DNA from 3 places in the Atlantibacter sp. genome. Region 3 is predicted to be linked to each of the others. Evidence: predicted binding sites of a transcription regulator. Region 3 holds the regulator's gene; each other region holds the start of a gene.

Region 1 (7,958 bases), on a different contig from region 3:
TCTGGCAGTGTGACCATTACTCTGACCTTTGAATCCGGCACCGATCCCGATATCGCTCAGGTGCAGGTGCAAAATAAACTGCAGCTGGCGATGCCCTTGCTTCCTCAGGAGGTACAACAACAGGGCATCGGCGTTGAGAAATCGAGTAGCAGCTACTTACTGGTGGCAGGCTTTATCTCCTCTGATAACAGTATGAACCAGGAACAGCTGGGGGATTACGTCGCTTCAACGGTGAAAGATCCTATCAGCCGCACGCCTGGCGTGGGCGATGTGCAGCTCTTTGGCGCGCAGTTCGCTATGCGTATCTGGCTGGATAACAACGCGTTAAACAATTATCAGTTGACGCCGGTTGATGTCGTCAATCAGTTGAAAATTCAGAACGCGCAAATCGCTGCGGGTCAGCTTGGCGGTACGCCTGCGGTGGCCGGGCAGCAACTCAATGCCTCGATCATTGCCCAGACTCGCCTTAAGAGCGTTAAGGAATTTGAAAACATCACGTTACGCGTAAATAAAGACGGCTCGCTGATCCGCCTTAAAGATGTGGCGCGCGTAGAGTTGGGGGGCGAAAACTACAACACCATAGCGAGAATCAACGGGAAACCCGCCGCGGGGTTAGGGATCAAACTGGCGACGGGCGCGAATGCCCTCGATACGGCTAAAGCTATAAAAGACGAGCTGGCGAAAATGCAGCCCTTCTTTCCAAAAGGCTTAAAAGTGACCTATCCCTATGACACCACGCCGTTTGTCCAAATCTCTATTAAAGAGGTGGTCAAAACCCTATTCGAGGCTATCGTACTGGTGTTCCTGGTGATGTACCTTTTCCTGCAAAATATCCGCGCTACGCTGATCCCAACGATTGCCGTGCCTGTGGTTCTGCTGGGCACGTTCGCGCTGTTGTCTGCATTCGGGTACTCCATTAATACCCTCACGATGTTCGGGATGGTACTTGCCATAGGTTTGCTGGTTGACGATGCCATCGTGGTCGTTGAAAACGTTGAACGTGTTATGGAAGAGGATCATCTGCCGCCGAAAGAAGCCACCAGCAAATCTATGGGGCAAATACAGGGCGCGCTGGTGGGCATCGCGATGGTGCTTTCCGCCGTATTTATCCCAATGGCTTTCTTTGGCGGTTCGACAGGTGCGATTTACCGACAATTTTCGATCACGATTGTTTCTGCCATGGCACTGTCAGTGCTGGTCGCACTGATCCTGACGCCAGCGCTGTGCGCGACGCTGCTGAAACCGCCGTCAGGGGAGAAGCATGATAAAAACGCCGGGCTGTTTGGTAAGTTCAACCGCTTATTCGATAAGAGCGTCGACCACTACAGTAATAGCGTAAGCCGGATTATTCACAGTACCACGCGCTATCTGGTTGTTTACGTGCTTATCGTGGCGGGAATGGTGATGCTGTTTATGAAGTTGCCTACTTCATTTCTGCCCGAGGAAGATCAGGGTGTGTTTATGACCCTGGTGCAACTACCTTCCGGCGCGACGCAGCAGCGCACCCAGAAAGTGCTTGATGAAATCAATGACTATTACCTGACCAAAGAAAGTAAAAACGTCGAATCCGTGTTCACGGTTAACGGGTTTAGCTTCAGCGGACAGGGGCAAAACGCCGGTATCGCGTTCATCAGCCTCAAACCTTGGGAAGAGCGTTCCGGTGACGAGAACAAGGCGCAGTCCATTATTGCGCGCGCGACGATGGCATTCAGGCATATTAGTGACGCGATGGTATTCCCGTTCAACCTGCCCGCCATTATCGAACTGGGCACCGCCACGGGTTTCGATTTTGAACTGATCGACCAGGCAAACCAGGGGCATGATGCCTTAACTCAGGCGCGCAATCAGCTATTGGGTGAAGCGGCTCAGCGTTCCGATGTGCTGGTCCGCGTCAGGCCGAATGGTCTGGAAGACACGCCGCAATTTAAGATTGATGTCGATCAGGATAAAGCGCAGGCGCTGGGTGTCGCGCTCTCCGATATCAACCAAACGCTGTCTACCGCACTGGGCGGCAATTACGTTAATGACTTTATTGATGAAGGCCGGGTGAAAAAGGTTTATCTCCAGTCGGATGCAAAATTCCGTATGTTGCCATCAGATCTTAATACGCTCTATGTGCGCAGCAGCAGCGGTGAAATGGTGCCGTTCTCGGCCTTCGCGTCATCACATTGGGTTAAAGGCTCACCGCGACTTGAGCGGTATAACGGCTTGCCTTCTATGGAAATTCAGGGTGAAGCCATGCCGGGTAAAAGTACCGGGGAGGCCATGGAGGTGATGGAGTCACTGGCCGCTAAATTGCCTTCCGGGTTTGGATATCAGTGGACTGGCATGTCCTATCAGGAAAGGTTATCCGGCAACCAGGCTCCTGCTTTATATGCCATCTCCCTGATTGTGGTGTTCCTGTGCCTCGCCGCGTTGTATGAGAGCTGGTCTATTCCGTTCTCGGTAATGCTGGTGGTGCCTCTGGGCGTGGTAGGCGCATTGCTTGCGGCGACGGTAAAAGGCCTTGATAACGATGTTTATTTTCAGGTCGGTTTGCTCACGACTATCGGTCTTTCCGCCAAAAACGCCATCCTGATTGTCGAATTTGCCAAAGACCTGATGGACAAAGAAAGTAAAAATCTTATCGAAGCAACGCTGGAAGCGGTACGGATGCGCCTTCGACCAATCCTTATGACATCGCTGGCGTTTATCCTTGGCGTGTTGCCGCTGGTAATGAGTAAAGGCGCCGGGAGCGGTTCGCAGAATGCGGTGGGTACCGGAGTGATGGGCGGTATGCTTGCCGCGACGTTACTGGCCATTTTCTTTGTCCCGGCATTCTTTGTGGTAATTCGCCAACGGTTTAATAAAAAGTAACCCTGTAAACATGAAAGACATCGGATGTCTTTCATGTTTTTACATGCTAAATACGTTCATTTATTAATGAGATAAACCCACCGCTGGAACTGAGTAACTTTTCGGTTCCAGCGTAAATTTTCCTCTCCATTATTTTTACAATCCACATGAATTGAAAATAATGTCTGCTCCTCTCCATTTTTTGCCAGTGGTAAAATGCGTCTATCAAATCCAGCGCTATAAGGTTATGAATAATATTACCGTTAGCGAGGTTTTCTGGATGATTATTCTAATGAGGTAATACCATGAAGAAGTTAATCGCTGTAGCATCCCTTTGTGCAGTGCTAGCCGGTTGTGCGCATGACTCCCCATGTGTGCCGGTGTATGACGATCAGGGGCGTCTGGTCCATACCAACACCTGTATGAAAGGCACCACTCAGGATAACTGGGAAACAGCTGGCGCGATCGCTGGCGGCGCAGCAGCGGTAGCGGGCTTAACGATGGGTATCATCGCGCTGAGTAAATAATGCCAGTCTGTTCCGAAACGGCGCGTTCATCGCGCCGTTTGCATTTAAACGGTGCAACTCTTTTTGCCAGGCTGTTAATTTGTTATTTAATCGCACCAAAGCAAAATTAAAATTTCTGCAATAACTCACATTTCTTTATTTCTTTTTTCGGGCTTTAACTCTGCCTCGTGATTTATCTCACATCATTCATCATCCCTTACCCTGCCAATATTAACCTGAGAAATTAATTAGTTACTTCACGACGACGCTATTTAATTATTTTGCTCCAAAATGTGGCGCAGGTTGTAATTTCGCACCATTGGCGAGCATTACGTTTTACGTTTCCTGTCTACACTTCGCTTATTGCATCGAAATAAATGCATTATCTCCCCGATGCAAAACTGGCACTCCCTTTGCTTTAACGTTTATGGCTGTTGCCACAGACAGGTAATTAGCGTGCCCACGGGACGCCAATATAACGATAATTTCGCCACACAGGATGCACTATGAAGAAGATGATTATTGCCACGCTTGCCGCGGCAGGCGCACTGATGGCTGTTGCAAATCAGGCACATGCAGGCGCGACATTTGACGCAGTAAAAAAGAAGGGTTTTGTTCAATGCGGTATTAGTGATGGCTTACCTGGATTTTCGTATGCGGATGCAGACGGTAAATTCAGCGGAATTGACGTTGATGTCTGCCGTGGCGTCGCGGCTGCCGTATTTGGCGATGCCACAAAAGTAAAATATACCCCGCTGACGGCGAAAGAACGCTTTACCGCACTGCAATCTGGCGAAGTGGATTTGTTATCCCGCAATACCACCTGGACATCTTCTCGCGATACCGGAATGGGCATGGCCTTTACTGGCGTGACCTATTATGACGGCATCGGTTTCCTGACCCATAACAAAGCGGGGCTGAAAAGCGCCAAAGAACTGGATGGCGCAACGGTCTGTATCCAGGCGGGTACCGATACTGAGCTGAACGTGGCGGATTATTTCAAAGCCAATAACATGAAGTATACCCCGGTCACTTTTGATCGTTCCGACGAATCGGCAAAAGCGCTGGAATCGGGCCGTTGCGATACCCTGGCCTCTGACCAGTCTCAGCTGTATGCCCTGCGCATTAAACTCAGCAACCCGGATGAATTTATCGTCCTGCCGGAAGTGATCTCGAAAGAGCCGCTGGGTCCAGTGGTGCGTCGCGGGGATGATGAATGGTTCTCCGTGGTGCGCTGGACGCTGTTCGCTATGCTCAACGCGGAAGAGATGGGCGTCACGTCTAAAAACGTCGATGAGAAAGCCGCTAATCCTGCCACGCCGGACATGGGCCATCTTCTGGGCAAAGAGGGCGATTATGGCAAGGATCTGAAGCTGGATAACAAATGGGCTTACAACATCGTTAAGCAGGTCGGTAACTATGCTGAAGTGTTTGAACGTAACGTGGGTTCCGAAAGCCCGCTGAAAATCAAACGCGGTCAGAACAACCTCTGGAACAACGGCGGCATTCAATACGCTCCGCCGGTTCGCTAATCACGCACGTTGTTGTAACGGGCGCTGCGCCTTTGCAGCGCCCAAACCAGAGTTTTGTTATTGAGGTTCGCATATGCCCCATCGCCGCCCAAACGCAAAAGGAGAACTCTCCTTTTCCAATCCCGCGGTTCGCGCCTGGCTGTTTCAAATACTGGCAATCGCCGCGGTTATTGGTATTGCTGTTTATCTGATCCACAACACCATTACAAACCTCAACAGTCGTGGCATTACGTCAGGGTTTGCTTTTCTCGATCGCGGCGCCGGATTTGGCATAGTTCAGCATTTGATTGATTATCAGCAAGGGGATACCTATGGCCGGGTTTTCCTTGTCGGGTTGCTTAACACTCTGTTAGTTTCTGCGCTGTGTATTGTGTTTGCGTCATTTCTTGGCTTCTTTTTAGGACTGGCGCGCCTGTCCGACAACTGGCTGTTACGCAAGCTCTCTACCGTTTATATCGAAACCTTCCGTAATATCCCGCCGTTGCTGCAAATTTTCTTTTGGTACTTCGCCGTACTGCGCAATTTGCCAGGCCCACGCCAGGCGGTGAATGCCTTTGACCTGGCATTTCTCAGCAACCGGGGGCTTTATATTCCCGCACCGGCGTTAGGTGAAGGCGCGCTGGGATTCGTGCTGGCTATTCTTGTCGCGCTGGCGATTTCGGCGGGCCTGTTTCGCTTTAATAAAAACCATCAAATCAAAACAGGGCAGTTGCGGCGTACCTGGCCTGTGACGCTGGTACTGCTTATCGCGCTGCCGCTGGTCGCTCACTGGACGTTTGGTGCCGCGCTACACTGGGACGTGCCCGAGTTACGTGGTTTCAACTTCCGGGGGGGAATGGCGCTAATCCCTGAGCTGGCAGCCCTGACGCTCGCACTTTCGGTTTATACCTCCGCATTTATCGCCGAGATCATTCGCGCCGGGATCCAGTCCGTTCCGTATGGTCAGCATGAAGCGGCACGGTCACTGGGTTTGCCGAACCCGGTCACGCTACGCCAGGTGATTATTCCCCAGGCAATGCGCGTCATTATTCCGCCGTTGACCAGCCAGTATCTCAACATTGTTAAAAACTCTTCGCTGGCGGCGGCGATTGGCTACCCGGATATGGTGTCGCTGTTCGCTGGCACCGTATTGAACCAAACCGGTCAGGCGATTGAAACCATCGCTATCACGATGTCGGTCTATCTGATTATCAGCCTGACAATTTCTCTGCTGATGAACCTCTATAACCGGCACATTGCCCTGGTTGAGCGCTAAAGGAGCCATGATGAGCAAAGTACTCATGAGCCCTACCCCGCGCGTTGCCGCTACTGGCTCAGGACGCATGTGGGTGTGGGTTCGCAAAAATTTGTTTTCCAGCTGGTTTAATAGCCTGTTGACATTATTTTGTTTGTGGATGATGTGGGAATTGATTCCGCCGCTGCTCAACTGGACGCTGTTTCAGGCTAACTGGATTGGTGAAACGCGCGCGGATTGCACGAAGGAAGGCGCGTGCTGGGTGTTCATTCACGCCCGGTTTGGCCAATTTATGTATGGGCTGTATCCACACGACCAGCGCTGGCGAATCAATCTGGCGCTCATTATCACGCTGCTTTCCATCGCGCCGATGTTCTGGAAAAGCATACCGCAACGCGGTAAATACATCGCCCTCTGGGCGGTGGTTTATCCGATTGTGGTGTGGTTTCTGATGTATGGCGGTTTCTTTGGCCTGGAGCGTGTAGAAACCCGCCAGTGGGGCGGACTCACGCTAACGCTGATTATCGCTGCGGTGGGGATCGCTGGCGCATTGCCGCTGGGTATTTTGCTGGCGTTAGGGCGTCGGTCGGCCATGCCTGTAGTGCGGATCCTGTCGGTGATTTTTATCGAATTCTGGCGCGGCGTACCTCTGATCACGGTGCTGTTTATGTCCTCCGTCATGTTGCCGCTGTTTATGGCGGAAGGCACCAGTATCGATAAGCTTATCAGGGCGCTGGTTGGGGTGATTCTGTTCCAGTCGGCCTATGTTGCCGAGGTGGTGCGCGGAGGGCTTCAGGCGCTACCGAAAGGCCAATACGAGGCCGCAGAATCTCTCTCCCTGGGTTACTGGAAAACCCAGGGCCTGGTGATCCTCCCGCAGGCATTAAAGATGGTGATCCCGGGTCTGGTCAACACCATTATCGCCCTGTTTAAAGACACCAGTCTGGTGATCATTATTGGGCTGTTTGATCTCTTCAGCAGCGTGCAGCAGGCCACGGTCGACCCAGCATGGTTGGGCATGTCGACCGAAGGTTATGTATTTGCCGCCATGATCTATTGGATCTTCTGTTTCAGTATGTCGCGCTACAGCCAGCACCTTGAGCAGCGCTTTAACACCGGGCGTACACCGCACTAAGGAATCCCATGAGTAATATAACGATGCAACCTGCCGACGCGATGATAACGCTCGAAAATGTGAATAAATGGTATGGGCAGTTTCATGTCCTGAAAGACATTAACCTGAAGGTGAAGCAGGGCGAACGTATTGTGCTCTGCGGGCCGTCAGGCTCCGGTAAATCTACAACAATCCGCTGTATTAACCATCTCGAAGAGCATCAGCAGGGCCGTATTGTCGTGGATGGCATTGAGCTGAATGATGACCTGCGCAATATTGAACGGGTGCGTACAGAAGTGGGGATGGTGTTCCAGCACTTTAATTTATTCCCGCACTTAACCGTACTGCAAAACTGCACGCTGGCACCGATTTGGGTGCGTAAAATGCCGAAGAAAGAAGCCGAGGCGCTGGCAATGCATTATCTGGATCGTGTACGTATCGCCGAGCATGCACATAAGTTTCCCGGTCAAATCTCCGGTGGGCAACAGCAGCGCGTGGCGATCGCCCGGTCGTTATGCATGAAGCCAAAAATTATGCTGTTCGACGAACCGACATCGGCGCTCGATCCCGAAATGGTTAAGGAAGTGCTGGATACCATGATTGGACTGGCACAGTCCGGGATGACGATGCTTTGCGTAACGCATGAAATGGGGTTTGCCCGGACGGTGGCCGATCGGGTGATCTTTATGGATCGCGGTGAGATTGTTGAGCAGGCGCCGCCGCATGAATTCTTTGCG
Region 2 (7,958 bases), on a different contig from region 3:
GCTGTGTATCGCTAACCTGTGCACGCTGGCGGCATTTAACATTAAGCTGGCGATTCAGGTTTATTACACCCAATACGTACTCAACGATATCCACCTGCTGTCATGGATGGGCTTTTTCAGTATGGGCTGTATCCTGGTAGGGGTGCTGTTAGTCCCTGCTGCGGTAAAGCGCTTCGGCAAGAAACAGGTTTACCTGGGAGGGTTAATCCTCTGGGCTGTGGGCGATGTGCTGAACTTTTTCTGGGGCAGCAGCTCGTTCATATTTGTGCTGTTTTCCTGCATGGCGTTTTTCGGGACCGCCTTTGTGAATAGCCTTAACTGGGCGCTGGTTCCGGACACCGTGGAATATGGCGAATGGAAAACCGGTATTCGCGCCGAAGGTTCGGTTTATACCGGCTATACCTTTTCGCGAAAAATTTCCGCCGCGCTGGCCGGATTTCTGCCAGGTATTATGTTGACTCAAATCGGCTATATCCCACATATCGCCCAAAGTGATGCAACCCTGGCGGGGTTACGGCAACTTATTTTTCTTTGGCCCAGCAGCCTGGCGATTATCGCCGCAGTAACCATGGGGCTGTTTTATAAACTCAATGAACAACGTTTCGCTTTTATTATCGAGGAGCTCGGAAAACGCAAAAAATATTTATCCCCTGAATCTGAAATCAATAAAGAAAATAAAGCGTCAGCCGTCACTTTATAACTAAAAACCTGGCCGTAATGACTTTCCTTCGTGCTTCGCATGAGGGCGGCCTTTCTGTACTTGATACATGGAAAGCATAATGAAAAAACGACTCACAGCAGCGTTGGTGTTGACCATTTCCAGCCCGGTTTTTGCCGGGGCGTATGTGGAAACCCGTGAAGCCTATAATACCGCGTCGGATCTGCATGAAGTTATCCTCAGAGCGGGTTATAACTTTGACAGGGGGGCAGGCATTATGGTGACTAACGCCTACAACCTCGGCAGATGGGATGAAATCAAACACAGCTATAACGAAATAGAAGGCTGGTATCCGCTCTTCAGGCCTACCGATAAATTAACTTTTCAGCCCGGCGGATTAATTAATGACAGTCGTGACGGCTCCGGTGGTGCCGTTTATTTAGATACCAATTATAAATTCACGCCGTGGTTTAATCTGACGTTCCGCTACCGCTATAACCACAATAATTATGATACACCCGACTTCAACGGCAATATGGATAAAAACGATACCCACGAGTTTGCCAATTACTGGAATTTTAAAGTCACCGACCTGTTCACCTGGATCTTTGAGCCTCATTTTTTTCAGCGTGTGAACGATTACCACAGCAAAAATGGCAAGGACCATCACTGGGAAATCACTAACGGTTTTCGGTATAAAGTCGATCAGCACTGGTTACCGTATCTGGAGTTGCAGTGGCTGGACCGGTGGAATGCGTATAACAAAGAGCAGTACCGTATACGCTTAGGGTTACGGTATTCGTTTTAAAAAAAAAGCCGCTGAAATCAGCGGCTTTTTTGCATCACTCAAACAATCTTAGTCTTCTTTCGAACCGCGGCTTGCGCGACGACGATCGTTCTCGGTCAGGTGACGTTTACGAATACGGATGGACGTCGGGGTCACTTCGACCAGTTCGTCATCATCAATAAACTCAAGCGCCTGCTCCAGAGACATTTTGATCGGCGGAACCAGAACCGTGGCTTCGTCGGTACCGGACGCACGCATGTTGGTCAGTTTCTTACCGGTCAGGCAGTTAACGGTCAGGTCGTTAGAACGGCTGTGAATACCGATGATCTGGCCTTCGTACACTTCTGCACCGTGCCCCAGGAACAGCTTACCGCGATCCTGCAAACCGAACAGCGCAAACGCAACCGCTTTGCCCTGGCCGTTGGAGATCAGCACGCCGTTATTACGCTGGCCGATTTCGCCCGGACGCACGTCGTCGTAGTGGCTGAAGGTGGAGTACAGCAGACCGGTACCGGAAGTCATGGTCATGAACTCGGTACGGAAACCGATCAGGCCACGCGCCGGGATCAGGTAATCCAGACGAATACGACCTTTGCCGTCAGGGATCATGTCTTTCACGTCGCCTTTACGCTCGCCCATGGCTTGCATAACCGCGCCCTGGTGCTGTTCTTCGATATCCAGGGTGACGTTTTCGAACGGTTCCTGCATACGGCCGTCAATCACGCGGTTGATAACTTTCGGACGGGACACAGCCAGTTCGAAGCCTTCACGACGCATGTTTTCGATCAGCACCGACAGGTGCAGCTCGCCACGACCGGATACGCGGAACGCATCGGAGTCTTCCGTTTCTTCAACGCGCAGCGCCACGTTGTGCACCAGCTCTTTGTTCAGACGCTCAAGGATCTGACGAGAGGTCACGAACTTACCTTCTTTACCGCAGAACGGTGAGGTGTTGACGTTGAAGAACATGGTCACGGTCGGCTCGTCAACAGACAGGGCCGGCAGCGCTTCCACGTTTTGCGGATCGCATAGCGTGTCGGAGATGTTCAGTTCGCCCAGACCGGTGATCGCGATGATATCGCCTGCTTCCGCTTCGGTGGATTCAATACGCTCCAGACCGAGGTGGGTCAGTACTTTACCGACTTTACCGTTACGGGTTTTGCCTTCGCTGTCGATCAGGGTGATCTGCTGGTTAGGCTTCACTTTACCGCGCTTGATGCGACCGATGCCGATAACGCCAACGTAGTTGTTGTAATCGAGCTGGGAGATCTGCATCTGGAACGGACCGTCGAGGTCAACGTTCGGCGCCGGTACGTGGTCAACAATCGCCTGATACAGCGGAGTCATATCTTCCGCCATGTCGGTGTGATCGTTGCCTGCGATACCCATCAGCGCAGAAGCATAAATAATTGGGAAGTCCAGCTGCTCGTCAGTCGCGTCGAGGTTTACGAACAGGTCGAATACCTGGTCAACAACCCAGTCCGGACGCGCACCAGGACGGTCAACTTTGTTGATAACAACAATAGGCTTCAAACCATGAGCAAACGCTTTTTTGGTTACGAAGCGGGTCTGCGGCATTGGGCCATCCATTGCATCCACAACCAGCAGTACTGAGTCCACCATGGACATAACACGTTCAACTTCTCCACCGAAGTCGGCGTGCCCTGGGGTATCAACGATGTTGATACGGTAGTCATTCCATTTGATAGCGGTGTTTTTAGCGAGGATGGTAATCCCACGCTCTTTCTCCAAATCGTTGGAGTCCATCACACGTTCTGTGGTCTCAGCACGTTCGCTGAACGTACCGGATTGCTGCAGCAGCTTGTCAACCAGGGTCGTTTTCCCATGGTCAACGTGCGCAATGATGGCGATGTTACGCAGATTTTCGATCACAACTTTGCCTCAGGCATTAGAAATAGCGCGTTATTGTACACGTATTAATCGAAGGACTAAACAGGATCACAAAGAACCTTTACAAACAATATAAACAGTAAGGGATTGTGATCGGTTTCACGAAGCCAAAAAGAGAGCGCCCAACGAAAATTGCACCAATATGGTGCTCAATATTCACACATGAGCACTATATTGGTGCAAGGTATCCATCCTGGTGCAGCCCTTTTGCACTATGGTGTGCATAATAGCGCCTTTTTAGGGTAATTTGAAAGTTGGCACAGATTTCGCTTTATCTAAATCAGGGTGAAAACACCAACTATTGAGCAGTGCCATTCCACGACGACGATGACCAATCCGGGAGAGTAAGTATGTCCGCCGAACACATTCTGACGATGCTGAACGAACATGAAGTGAAGTTTGTTGATCTGCGCTTCACTGATACCAAAGGTAAAGAGCAGCACGTCACAATCCCTTCCCATCAGGTAAATGCTGACTTCTTCGAAGAAGGCAAAATGTTTGATGGCTCCTCGATTGGTGGCTGGAAAGGCATCAACGAATCCGACATGGTGCTGATGCCTGACGCATCCACCGCAGTGCTGGACCCGTTCTACGAAGAACCCACGCTGATCATCCGTTGCGATATTCTTGAGCCGGGCACCATGCAGGGCTACGACCGTGACCCGCGTTCCATCGCCAAGCGCGCTGAAGAGTACCTGCGTTCTACCGGTATCGCGGATACTGTGCTGTTCGGGCCAGAGCCGGAATTCTTCCTGTTCGACGATATCCGTTTCGGCAGCACCATTTCTGGTTCTCATGTGGCTATCGACGATATCGAAGGCGCATGGAACTCCTCGACCAAATACGAAGGCGGCAACAAAGGCCACCGTCCGGGCGTGAAAGGGGGTTACTTCCCGGTTCCGCCAGTCGACTCTGCACAGGACATCCGTTCTGTTATGTGTCTGACCATGGAAGAAATGGGCCTGGTTGTTGAAGCTCACCACCACGAAGTGGCGACGGCGGGTCAGAACGAAGTGGCAACCCGCTTCAACACCATGACCAAAAAAGCAGACGAAATTCAGATCTACAAATATGTGGTGCACAACGTGGCGCACCGCTTCGGCAAAACTGCGACCTTTATGCCAAAACCGATGTTCGGTGATAACGGCTCCGGTATGCACTGCCACATGTCCCTGTCCAAGAACGGCACTAACCTGTTCTCTGGCGACAAATATGCGGGTCTGTCTGAGCAGGCGCTGTACTACATCGGCGGCGTAATTAAACACGCTAAAGCGATCAACGCCCTGTCTAACCCGACCACTAACTCATACAAGCGTCTGGTCCCGGGTTACGAAGCACCGGTCATGCTGGCTTACTCTGCCCGTAACCGTTCCGCTTCCATCCGTATTCCGGTGGTTGCTTCTCCGAAAGCGCGTCGTATTGAAGTGCGTTTCCCGGACCCGGCGGCTAACCCGTACCTGTGCTTTGCCGCACTGCTGATGGCCGGCCTTGACGGTATCAAGAACAAAATCCATCCGGGCGAAGCCATGGATAAAAACCTGTATGACCTGCCGCCGGAAGAAGCGAAAGAAATCCCGCAGGTTGCAGGCTCTCTGGAAGAAGCACTGAACGAGCTGGATCTGGACCGTGAGTTCCTGACTGCCGGTGGCGTGTTCACCGACGAAGCTATTGATGCTTACATCGCCCTGCGTCGTGAAGAAGATGACCGCGTGCGCATGACTCCGCACCCGGTAGAGTTTGAGCTGTACTACAGCGTTTAATTTTGTAGTCGTTAATGTTGCCGTGGAATTTTAGCCCATCTTCGGATGGGCTTTTTTCTCCACCAATAAGCTGATTCCAGAGGCTTTTTGCCTGTATAACGCTATAATGCACTAAATTGGTGCAATCATCCGGAGACTGCTGAATGGCTACAGGCATGCTGCCCGATGCTGGGCAGATCCTCAATTCTTTGATTAACAGCATTTTGCTGGTGGATGACGAGCTGGCGGTCCATTACGCCAACCCTGCCGCCCAGCAACTGCTTGCCCAAAGCTCGCGCAAACTGTACGGCACACCGCTGCCGGAACTGCTGAGTTATTTTTCGCTCAATATTGCGCTGATGCAGGAGAGCCTCAACGCGGGCCAGGGGTTTACTGATAACGAAGTCACGCTGGTGATCGACGGGCGCTCGCATATTCTTTCCCTGACCGCCCAACGTCTGCCGGACACGCTGATCCTGCTGGAAATGGCACCGATGGATAATCAGCGTCGCTTAAGCCAGGAACAGTTACAGCACGCCCAGCAGATCGCCGCACGTGATCTGGTGCGCGGCCTGGCGCATGAAATTAAAAATCCGCTCGGCGGTTTGCGCGGCGCTGCGCAATTGTTGAGTAAAGCGCTTCCCGATCCTTCTCTGACGGAGTACACCAAAGTCATTATCGAGCAGGCCGACCGGTTGCGTAATCTGGTCGACAGGCTGCTTGGCCCGCAACAGCCGGGGATGCACGTCACGGAAAGCATCCATAAGGTTGCGGAGCGCGTGGTGAAGCTGGTGTCGATGGAGCTGCCTGATAACGTCACGCTGATCCGTGATTACGACCCCAGCCTGCCGGAACTGGCCCACGACCCCGATCAAATCGAGCAGGTGCTGCTGAATATTGTGCGTAACGCGCTACAGGCGCTGGGTAGCGAAGGCGGAGAAATCACGTTACGTACCCGTACAGCATTCCAGTTGACGCTGCACGGCGTGCGCTATCGGCTGGCGGCCCGCATTGATGTGGAAGACAACGGCCCGGGTATCCCGGCCCATTTGCAGGACACGCTGTTTTACCCGATGGTCAGTGGCCGCGAAGGCGGCACCGGTTTGGGGCTGTCTATTGCCCGCAATCTTATCGACCAACATTCGGGAAAAATCGAATTTACCAGTTGGCCGGGTCATACCGAGTTTTCGGTGTACCTTCCCATTAGAAAATAGCCGCCGCGTCGTTCAGGTTGCCTGGACTGGGCGATAACGCGTATATCGAGGTGTTTATGCAACGAGGGATAGTCTGGATCGTTGATGACGATAGCTCCATCCGCTGGGTGCTGGAGCGAGCGCTCACCGGCGCCGGATTGCACTGCACGGCATTTGAAAGCGGGAACGAGGTGCTTGACGCGTTGACCACCAAAACCCCGGACGTGCTGTTATCGGATATCCGTATGCCGGGCATGGATGGGCTGGCGTTGCTTAAGCAGATCAAACAGCGCCATCCGATGCTCCCGGTCATCATAATGACCGCGCATTCTGACCTGGATGCCGCCGTAAGCGCCTATCAACAGGGCGCGTTCGATTATCTTCCCAAACCGTTTGATATTGACGAAGCGGTGGCGCTGGTCGAGCGCGCCATCAGCCATTATCAGGAGCAGCAGCAGCCGCGCAATGCGCCGGTCAGCGGGCCGACGACTGATATTATCGGCGAAGCGCCGGCAATGCAGGATGTGTTTCGTATTATCGGCCGTTTGTCGCGCTCGTCGATAAGCGTGCTGATCAACGGCGAATCAGGAACGGGTAAAGAGCTGGTGGCCCATGCACTGCACCGCCATAGCCCACGCGCCAAATCCCCGTTTATCGCGCTGAATATGGCGGCCATCCCTAAAGATCTGATTGAGTCTGAGCTGTTTGGCCACGAGAAAGGCGCGTTTACCGGCGCGAATCAAATCCGTCAGGGACGTTTTGAACAGGCTGACGGCGGCACGCTGTTTCTCGATGAAATCGGCGATATGCCGTTAGATGTGCAGACCCGTTTACTGCGTGTGCTGGCAGACGGGCAGTTTTACCGGGTCGGCGGCTATGCGCCGGTGAAAGTGGACGTGCGGATCATTGCCGCCACCCATCAGAATCTCGAATTACGGGTTCAGGAAGGCAAATTCCGTGAGGATTTATTCCATCGCCTGAATGTGATCCGCGTGCATTTGCCGCCGCTACGCGAACGCCGGGAAGATATACCGCGCCTGGTGCGCCACTTTTTACAGGACGCAGCGCGAGAACTGGGAGTAGAAGCCAAGCTGCTGCACCCGGAAACCGAAGCAGCGCTGACGCGTCTCGCCTGGCCGGGCAACGTGCGCCAGCTTGAAAATACCTGCCGCTGGCTGACGGTGATGGCCGCAGGCCAGGAAGTGTTGATTCAGGATCTGCCGGGCGAGCTGTTCGAAACCACGGTGCCTGACAGCCCGAGCCAGACGCTGCCAGACAGTTGGGCAACACTGCTGGCGCAGTGGGCCGATCGCGCGCTGCGTTCCGGTCATCAAAACCTGCTTTCTGAAGCGCAACCCGAAATGGAACGCACGCTGTTAACCACGGCGTTGCGCCACACTCAGGGCCATAAACAGGAAGCAGCGCGATTGTTGGGCTGGGGCCGTAACACCCTGACGCGCAAGCTGAAAGAGTTGGGTATGGAGTAGCGATTTGCCGCTGTGTAAATATGGACCGTTTAGCGCAAACTGCTGCAATTTTGTACTTTACTGTATTAACAACTTCAGTATGATCACGCGCGTTCACGCGAGGGAAAAATCATGCTGGAATCATTAATTCATTTTGTGTCGAGCAGCGCAGAAGTGGGCGCAGCGGCAAGCCAGACGCCGCAC
Region 3 (7,958 bases):
CACCCCGGCGGCGCACTGGGGCGTAAGTTATTGTTGCGCGTCAACGATATAATGCACAGTGGCGATGAAATCCCACACGTCAGCAAAGAAGCATCATTACGTGATGCGCTGCTGGTGATCACCCGTAAAGGGCTGGGTATGGTAGTGGTTTGCGATGACCTGATGAAAATCGAAGGCATCTTTACCGACGGCGATTTACGTCGCGTACTGGATATGGATGCTGATGTTCGTACCCTGAGCATTGCCGAGGTGATGACTCCTGGCGGCGTTCGCGTTCGCCCTGGCACCCTGGCGGTGGATGCGCTGAACCTGATGCAATCACGGCATATTACCTCCGTTCTGGTGGCGGATGGCGACCAGTTAATGGGTGTGGTACATATGCACGATCTGCTGCGCGCTGGCGTAGTGTAATAAAGGATAAGTCTTTAATGAGTAATCATGATGCTGCAATCACCACCTGTTACGGTCCGGTGAGCGCAAAAGTCATTCATAAGGCGCAGAAGATCCGCCTGTTGATTCTGGACGTCGACGGCGTGATGTCCGACGGCCTGATTTATATGGGTAATAATGGCGAAGAGCTCAAAGCGTTCAATGTGCGCGATGGCTATGGCATACGCTGCGCGCTGACGTCGGGTATTGAAGTGGCCATCATCACCGGGCGTAAAGCCAAACTGCTGGAAGACCGGTGCGCTACGCTGAAGATCAAACATTTGTACCAGGGCCAGTCGGATAAACTGATCGCCTATCACGAGCTACTGGAAAAATTGTCGCTGTCGGCTCAACAGGTCGCCTATGTGGGCGACGATTTGATTGACTGGCCGGTGATGGCAGACGTTGGGCTCAGCGTGGCGGTTGCCGATGCCCATCCTCTGCTGACGCCGCGCGCGGATTATGTCACCCACATCGCCGGTGGCCGGGGCGCGGTACGTGAGGTTTGCGATCTGCTGCTGCTGGCGCAGGGCAAGCTGGAAGACGCCAAAGGGCAATCGATATGAGTAAAACCAGACGTTGGGTTATCATTCTGCTCGCGCTGGTCGCGCTGGTTTTGATCGGTATTAATCTGACCAGCCAGGATGACGCGACGCAGGTCGTTAATAATAACAACGAGCCGACTTACCAAAGCGAGCAATCCAACACGCTGGTTTATAGTCCTGAAGGGGCGCTGAATTACCAGCTGGAAGCGCAACACGTTGAATACTTTTCTGATAGTGGCGTGTCGTGGTTTACGAAACCTGTCATGATCATGCTGGATGCCAACAAAGTTCCTACCTGGTCAATCAAGTCAGATAAAGCCAAACTGACTAATGACAGGATGCTGTATCTGTATGGCAATGTCGTTGTTGACGCGCTGACCCCTGAAGCGCAATTACGCAAAATTACTACCGATAACGCGCAGATCAATCTGCTGACGCAGGATGTGGCGTCAGACGATCTGGTGACGTTATACGGCACCAGCTTTAACTCCAGCGGCCTGAAAATGCGCGGAAACTTACGCAGCAAAACTGCCGAGCTGATTGAAAAGGTTAGAACGTCCTATGAAATTCCAAATAAACAAACTCAGCCTTAACCTTGCCTTATCCGGTGCGTTGCTGGCGGCGGCTTTTCCAGCGCTGGCGTTGACCGGTGACACCGATCAGCCGATTCATATCGAATCCGATCAACAGTCGCTGGATATGCAGGGCAACATCGTGACCTTCACCGGTAACGTCGTGGTGACCCAGGGCACGATCAAAATCAATGCCGACAAAGTGGTTGTCACCCGTCCGGGCGGCGAGAGCGGCAAAGAGGTGATCGACGGCTACGGTAAACCCGCCACCTTTTTCCAGATGCAGGACAACGGCAAACCGGTGAAAGGCCGTGCCGATACCATGCATTATGAACTGCAAAATGACTTTGTGACCCTGACCGGCAATGCCTTCCTTGAGCAGTTGGACAGCAACATCAAGGGCGACAAAATCACCTACCTGGTCAAAGAGCAGAAGATGCAGGCGTTTAGCGATAAGGGCAAACGCGTGACGACCGTGCTGGTGCCGTCGCAGTTGCAGGACAAGAACAAACCCGCCGCCAATGCGCCAGCGCCCAACAAGAGTAACTAATTTTTTATGGCAACATTAACAGCGAAAAACCTCGCCAAAGCCTATAAAGGCCGCCGCGTCGTCGAGGATGTCAGCCTGACGGTGAATTCAGGTGAAATTGTGGGTCTGCTCGGCCCGAACGGTGCGGGCAAGACCACGACGTTCTATATGGTGGTGGGAATTGTCCCGCGCGATGCCGGGAATATCATCATTGATGATGAAGACATCAGCCTGCTGCCTTTGCATGCCCGCGCCCGTCGCGGTATTGGTTACCTCCCGCAGGAAGCGTCGATTTTTCGCCGCCTGAGCGTTTATGACAACCTGATGGCGGTGTTGCAGATCCGTGACGATCTCACCAACGAACAGCGTGAAGACCGCGCCGTCGAGTTGATGGAAGAGTTCCACATCGACCACTTGCGTAATAGCCTCGGTCAGTCGCTGTCCGGCGGTGAACGTCGCCGCGTTGAAATTGCCCGCGCGCTGGCGGCGAATCCCAAATTTATTCTGCTTGATGAGCCGTTTGCTGGGGTAGATCCCATCTCGGTAATTGATATTAAACGTATTATTGAGCACCTGCGCGACAGCGGCCTCGGCGTACTGATCACCGACCACAACGTCCGCGAAACGCTGGCGGTCTGCGAGCGCGCTTATATCGTGAGCCAGGGCAACCTGATTGCGCACGGTACGCCTGACCAAATCCTGCAAGACGAACAGGTTAAACGTGTGTATCTTGGGGAAGAGTTCAGACTCTGATACGGTAGAGCAAATCACAGAGGGTTGAAGCTCCCTGACGAAGCTTCAGAATCTGCCTGTGCAGGTATAATTGACGTAAGTACCCCTTGCCGCTTCCCTGCATCGGCTTTCGATGCCAGAGAGGTTGTACAGTTAGGGTATAAACCTGAGGAATGTTGCTCTGAATATGAAGCAAGGTTTGCAACTGAGGCTAAGCCAACAGCTTGCCATGACGCCGCAACTGCAACAGGCGATCCGCTTGTTGCAGCTGTCTACGTTAGAACTCCAGCAGGAGCTGCAACAGGCGCTGGACAGCAATCCGTTGCTGGAGCAAACCGACTCTCATGATGAGATAGACACTCAGGAAGCCCGTGATACTGAAACGCTGGACACCGCCGACGCACTTGAACAGAAAGAGATGCCGGACGAACTGCCGTTAGACGCCAGTTGGGACGAAATCTACACCGCCGGCACACCTTCGGGTAACGGGGTGGATTATCAGGATGACGAACTGCCCATCTATCAGGGCGAAACCACCCAGTCACTCCAGGATTACCTGATGTGGCAGGTTGAACTGACCCCCTTTTCCGATACCGACCGCGCGATTGCCACGTCTATCGTCGATGCCGTGGACGACACCGGCTATCTCACCGTGTCGCTGGAAGATATTCTGGAAAGCGTCGGGGATGACGAAACGGATATTGAAGAAGTCGAAGCCGTACTGAAGCGCATCCAGCGTTTTGATCCTGTCGGCGTCGCCGCGCGGGATTTGCGAGATTGCTTGTTGATCCAGCTTTCGCAATATGCCAAAGACACCCCCTGGCTGGAAGAGTCACGGCTGATCGTCAGCGAATATCTCGATCTGCTGGCGAATCACGATTTCCGCACGCTAATGCGCGTGACGCGGCTCAAAGAAGACATCCTCAAAGAAGCGGTCAATTTTATCCAGTCCCTCGATCCCAGGCCGGGCCAGTCGATTCAAACCAGCGAGCCGGAATATGTCATCCCGGATGTGCTGGTGCGCAAACACAACGGCGTCTGGACGGTAGAACTCAATGCCGACAGTATTCCGCGTTTAAAGATCAATCAGCATTATGCCTCGATGGGCAGTAGCGCCCGCAACGACGCCGATGGCCAGTTTATCCGCAGCAACCTTCAGGAAGCACGCTGGTTGATTAAGAGCCTGGAAAGCCGCAACGACACCCTGTTACGTGTTAGCCGCTGCATTGTAGAACAGCAGCAGGCGTTTTTTGAACAGGGTGAAGAGCATATGAAACCGATGGTGCTGGCAGATATCGCCCAGGCCGTCGAAATGCACGAATCGACGATTTCGCGCGTCACGACCCAAAAATATTTGCATAGCCCGCGCGGCATTTTTGAACTGAAGTATTTCTTCTCCAGCCATGTGAATACTGAAGGCGGCGGCGAAGCCTCCTCCACCGCTATTCGGGCTCTGGTGAAGAAATTAATCGCCGGCGAGAATCCGGCAAAACCCCTGAGCGACAGTAAACTGACCTCCATGCTGTCTGAACAAGGTATCATGGTGGCACGCCGTACCGTCGCCAAATATCGAGAGTCTCTGTCCATTCCGCCGTCAAACCAGCGTAAACAACTGGTCTGACATAACCGATAAGGAAGACACTATGCAGCTCAACATCACAGGACATAACGTCGAAATCACTGAATCTTTGCGCGAGTTTTTGAACACGAAGTTCGCCAAGCTGGAGCAGTATTTTGAAAGGATAAACCAGGTCTATATTGTGCTGAAAGTGGAGAAGGTCACTCACATTTCGGATGCGACTCTGCATGTGAACGGTGGGGAGATTCATGCCAGTGCGGAAGGGCAAGACATGTATGCAGCCATCGACGGGCTTATTGATAAACTGGCGCGTCAATTGACTAAACATAAAGATAAACTAAAACAACATTAAGAGTCCGGGCGTTTACCTGGTGTTTCAACGGCTCGTGGTCACTGACGACGAGCCGTTGGCATTGAGAATGCTTAGGTGAAAATATGATGACTTATGATTTGAGCAGTGTCCTTAACCAGGAATGTACCCGCAGCGGTGTTCACTGCCAGAGCAAAAAACGCGCTCTGGAAATCGTCAGCGAACTGGCCGCAAAACAGTTAAGCCTGCCGCCACAAGTGGTATTTGAAGCGATCCTGACCCGCGAACGTATGGGCAGTACCGGTATCGGCAACGGCATTGCCATTCCACACGGCAAACTGGAAGAAGATACCTTGCGCGCCGTAGGCGTGTTTGTGCAGCTTGAGACGCCTATCGCATTCGATGCCATTGATAACCAACCCGTAGACCTGCTGTTTGCCTTACTGGTCCCGGCAGATCAAACTAAAACGCATTTGCATACCCTGTCATTAGTGGCGAAGCGTCTGGCGGACAAAACGATTTGCCGCCGCCTGCGTGCCGCGCAAAGCGACGAAGAGCTGTATCAGATCATTACTGAAGGCAGCAATGAAAACCAAAGTGAATAATTGGGTGGAGGAAGTCACCCTGGCTGTACCGAAGCAGCCCGCCGTGTGGGAGAAATCGAGATGGTATTGATGATTGTCAGCGGACGCTCAGGCTCAGGAAAGTCCGTGGCGTTGCGTGCGCTGGAAGATATGGGGTTCTATTGCGTAGACAACCTGCCGGTTGTGCTCTTACCCGATCTTGCCCGGACGCTTTCGGATAATCATATTTCCGCCGCTGTCAGCATTGACGTTCGCAACATGCCGGAATCACCGGAAATTTTCGAACAGGCGATGAACAACCTGCCGGATACCTTCTCGCCGCAGTTGCTGTTTCTCGATGCCGATCGCAATACGCTGATCCGCCGTTACAGCGATACCCGTCGCCTGCATCCTCTTTCCAGCAAGAATCTCTCACTGGAAAGCGCTATCGACAAAGAAAGCGATCTGCTGGAGCCGCTGCGTTCCCGCGCTGATTTGATCGTCGATACTTCTGAGATGTCTGTCCACGAACTGGCGGAAATGCTGCGTACCCGCCTGTTGGGTAAACGCGAGCGTGAACTGACCATGGTGTTCGAATCCTTTGGCTTTAAACACGGCATCCCTATCGATGCGGATTACGTGTTTGACGTGCGCTTTTTGCCTAACCCGCACTGGGACCCGAAACTCCGTCCGATGACCGGTCTGGATAAACCGGTCGCGGCGTTTTTAGACCGCCACACCGAGGTGCATAACTTTATCTACCAGACGCGCAGCTATCTTGAGTTGTGGCTGCCGATGCTGGAAACCAACAACCGTAGCTACTTAACGGTGGCCATTGGCTGTACTGGCGGCAAACACCGCTCTGTGTACATTGCCGAGCAACTGGCTGATTACTTCCGCTCGCGCGGCAAAAACGTCCAGTCCCGCCATCGCACGCTGGAAAAACGTAAAACATGACCGTCAAACAAACCGTTGAAATCACCAATAAGCTGGGCATGCATGCACGCCCGGCAATGAAGCTTTTCGAATTAGTGCAAAGCTTTGATGCGGAAGTGTTATTACGAAACGAGGCGGGCACCGAAGCGGAAGCCAGCAGCGTTATCGGCCTGTTGATGCTGGATTCCGCCCAGGGCGGTCATATTGAAATCGAAGCCAATGGCCCGCAGGAAGTCGAAGCGCTGGCAGCGGTAATTGCGTTGTTTAACGCGGGTTTCGACGAAGACTAACCTTCCGGCGCGCTCAATCAAGCTTGTGCTGCGCCATAAACGACTCCCCACCAAGCTGCTGCATTTGACGCAGGATCCAGGCCTGCCGCGAACGCACGTAGCCTGACGGCGCATCCGCTTTAAAACGCAGCGGGTTTGGCAGCACAGCGGCCAGCAATGCGGCCTGCGAAGCGCTAAGCCTGCTGGCTGGCTTATTAAAATAGTGCTGCGCGGCGGCTTCCACGCCAAAGATCCCGTTGCCAAATTCGGCGACGTTAAGGTATACCGTCAGGATCCGCCGCTTGCTCCATACCGTCTCGATCCCCACGGTTAAACCGGCTTCCAGCCCCTTGCGCAGCCAGCTTCTGCCGTCCCACAGAAACATATTTTTTGCCGTTTGCTGAGACAGCGTCGACGCGCCGCGAATGCGGGTTTCATTGCGCTCATTATGGGCGACAGCTTTCTGGATCGCCGCCATATCAAACCCCCAGTGCTCCTGGAATTTTTGATCCTCAGCCGCGATAACCGCGAGGCCCATCCACGGCGAGATCTCATCCATACCGACCCAGTCAGAGTGCGCCACATAGCCGAAATCACCGTGCAGCCAGGCGGAAAGCTGCCGCTCAATCATCACGGCGGAAAAAGGCACCGGCAGCATGCTGAACATCAGGATCCCGGCAATCCACAAGCCAAAAACCCCTAACAGTAACCGGACAATCCACCGTTTTAGCGTACCGACGATCGGCAAGCGGCCCCGCGTCATTCGCACAGATCCAGCACCCTGACGACCAGTTTCTCAATGCCGTCTGCCGCTTCATCAATACGTTTGGCCAGCATATAAGCCGGGGTGGTCACCAGCTTGTTCTCTTCGTCGACCACGATATCTTCAACCGGGCATGGCACATGTTCGCCGCCCATTTCTTCAATAACTTCGGCGGTATCGATATCGGTGCCGATAGTCAGGCGCAGCGGCGCGGGGATCAGTTTTGGCAGCATCGCGGGGGCGATACACAGAAACCCCAGCGGTTTACCCGCCGCGTGCATCGCCTGTACCAGGCGCTTTAATTCAGGATCGACGGCGCATTCACTGCCCTGGCTGGCGAAGTTGCTGAGGTTTTTCGCCGCACCAAAGCCGCCGGGTACGATCAGCGCATCCAGTTCACGGGCATTGGCCGCGCTAAGGGGTTTGATCGCGCCACGGGCAATACGCGCTGCTTCGATCAGCACATTGCGGCTTTCCGCCATAGGATCCCCGGTCAAATGGTTGATCACATCGGCCTGGGGTTTATCCGGTGCGAAGCAACAAGCCTGCGCGCCCTGCCGTGCCAACGCCAGTAAAGTGATCACCGCTTCATGGATTTCAGCGCCGTCATAAACGCCACATCCTGCCAGCACCACGCCTACTTTTTTCATCGCGATTTTCCTTTCTTCCGACATCCCGAAGCAGATTAATTACGCTTATAAAACGCTATGCTTCACACATTTAACTGATTC

What was found. The regulator sigma-54, encoded in region 3, starts transcription at its own class of promoters, with help from an activator protein. The targets are predictions, from matches to a motif close to GTTGGCACANNTTTCGCTNT.
Region 1: the regulator sigma-54 is predicted to act here: its motif matches at 3,742-3,761, upstream of RT120_RS15830 (amino acid ABC transporter substrate-binding protein).
Region 2: the regulator sigma-54 is predicted to act here: its motif matches at 3,610-3,629, upstream of glnA (glutamate--ammonia ligase).

The regions. Positions count from the first base shown of each region.
Region 1 is NZ_DAMBQK010000018.1:87,875-95,832, forward strand. It holds gene RT120_RS15820 (efflux RND transporter permease subunit) at 1-2,856, shown strand, start outside; gene RT120_RS15825 (hypothetical protein) at 3,141-3,362, shown strand; gene RT120_RS15830 (amino acid ABC transporter substrate-binding protein) at 3,848-4,873, shown strand; gene RT120_RS15835 (amino acid ABC transporter permease) at 4,947-6,128, shown strand; gene RT120_RS15840 (amino acid ABC transporter permease) at 6,139-7,242, shown strand; gene RT120_RS15845 (amino acid ABC transporter ATP-binding protein) at 7,251-7,958, shown strand, end outside.
Region 2 is NZ_DAMBQK010000014.1:92,294-100,251, forward strand. It holds gene RT120_RS13795 (MFS transporter) at 1-700, shown strand, start outside; gene ompL (porin OmpL) at 780-1,466, shown strand; gene typA (ribosome-dependent GTPase TypA) at 1,515-3,338, opposite strand; gene glnA (glutamate--ammonia ligase) at 3,707-5,116, shown strand; gene glnL (nitrogen regulation protein NR(II)) at 5,260-6,309, shown strand; gene glnG (nitrogen regulation protein NR(I)) at 6,366-7,775, shown strand; gene RT120_RS13825 (YshB family small membrane protein) at 7,887-7,958, shown strand, end outside.
Region 3 is NZ_DAMBQK010000017.1:6,720-14,677, forward strand. It holds gene kdsD (arabinose-5-phosphate isomerase KdsD) at 1-411, shown strand, start outside; gene kdsC (3-deoxy-manno-octulosonate-8-phosphatase KdsC) at 429-995, shown strand; gene lptC (LPS export ABC transporter periplasmic protein LptC) at 992-1,567, shown strand; gene lptA (lipopolysaccharide ABC transporter substrate-binding protein LptA) at 1,536-2,096, shown strand; gene lptB (LPS export ABC transporter ATP-binding protein) at 2,103-2,828, shown strand; gene rpoN (RNA polymerase factor sigma-54) at 2,995-4,428, shown strand; gene hpf (ribosome hibernation promoting factor) at 4,451-4,738, shown strand; gene ptsN (PTS IIA-like nitrogen regulatory protein PtsN) at 4,822-5,301, shown strand; gene rapZ (RNase adapter RapZ) at 5,362-6,216, shown strand; gene npr (PTS phosphocarrier protein NPr) at 6,213-6,485, shown strand; gene mtgA (monofunctional biosynthetic peptidoglycan transglycosylase) at 6,499-7,227, opposite strand; gene elbB (isoprenoid biosynthesis glyoxalase ElbB) at 7,224-7,877, opposite strand.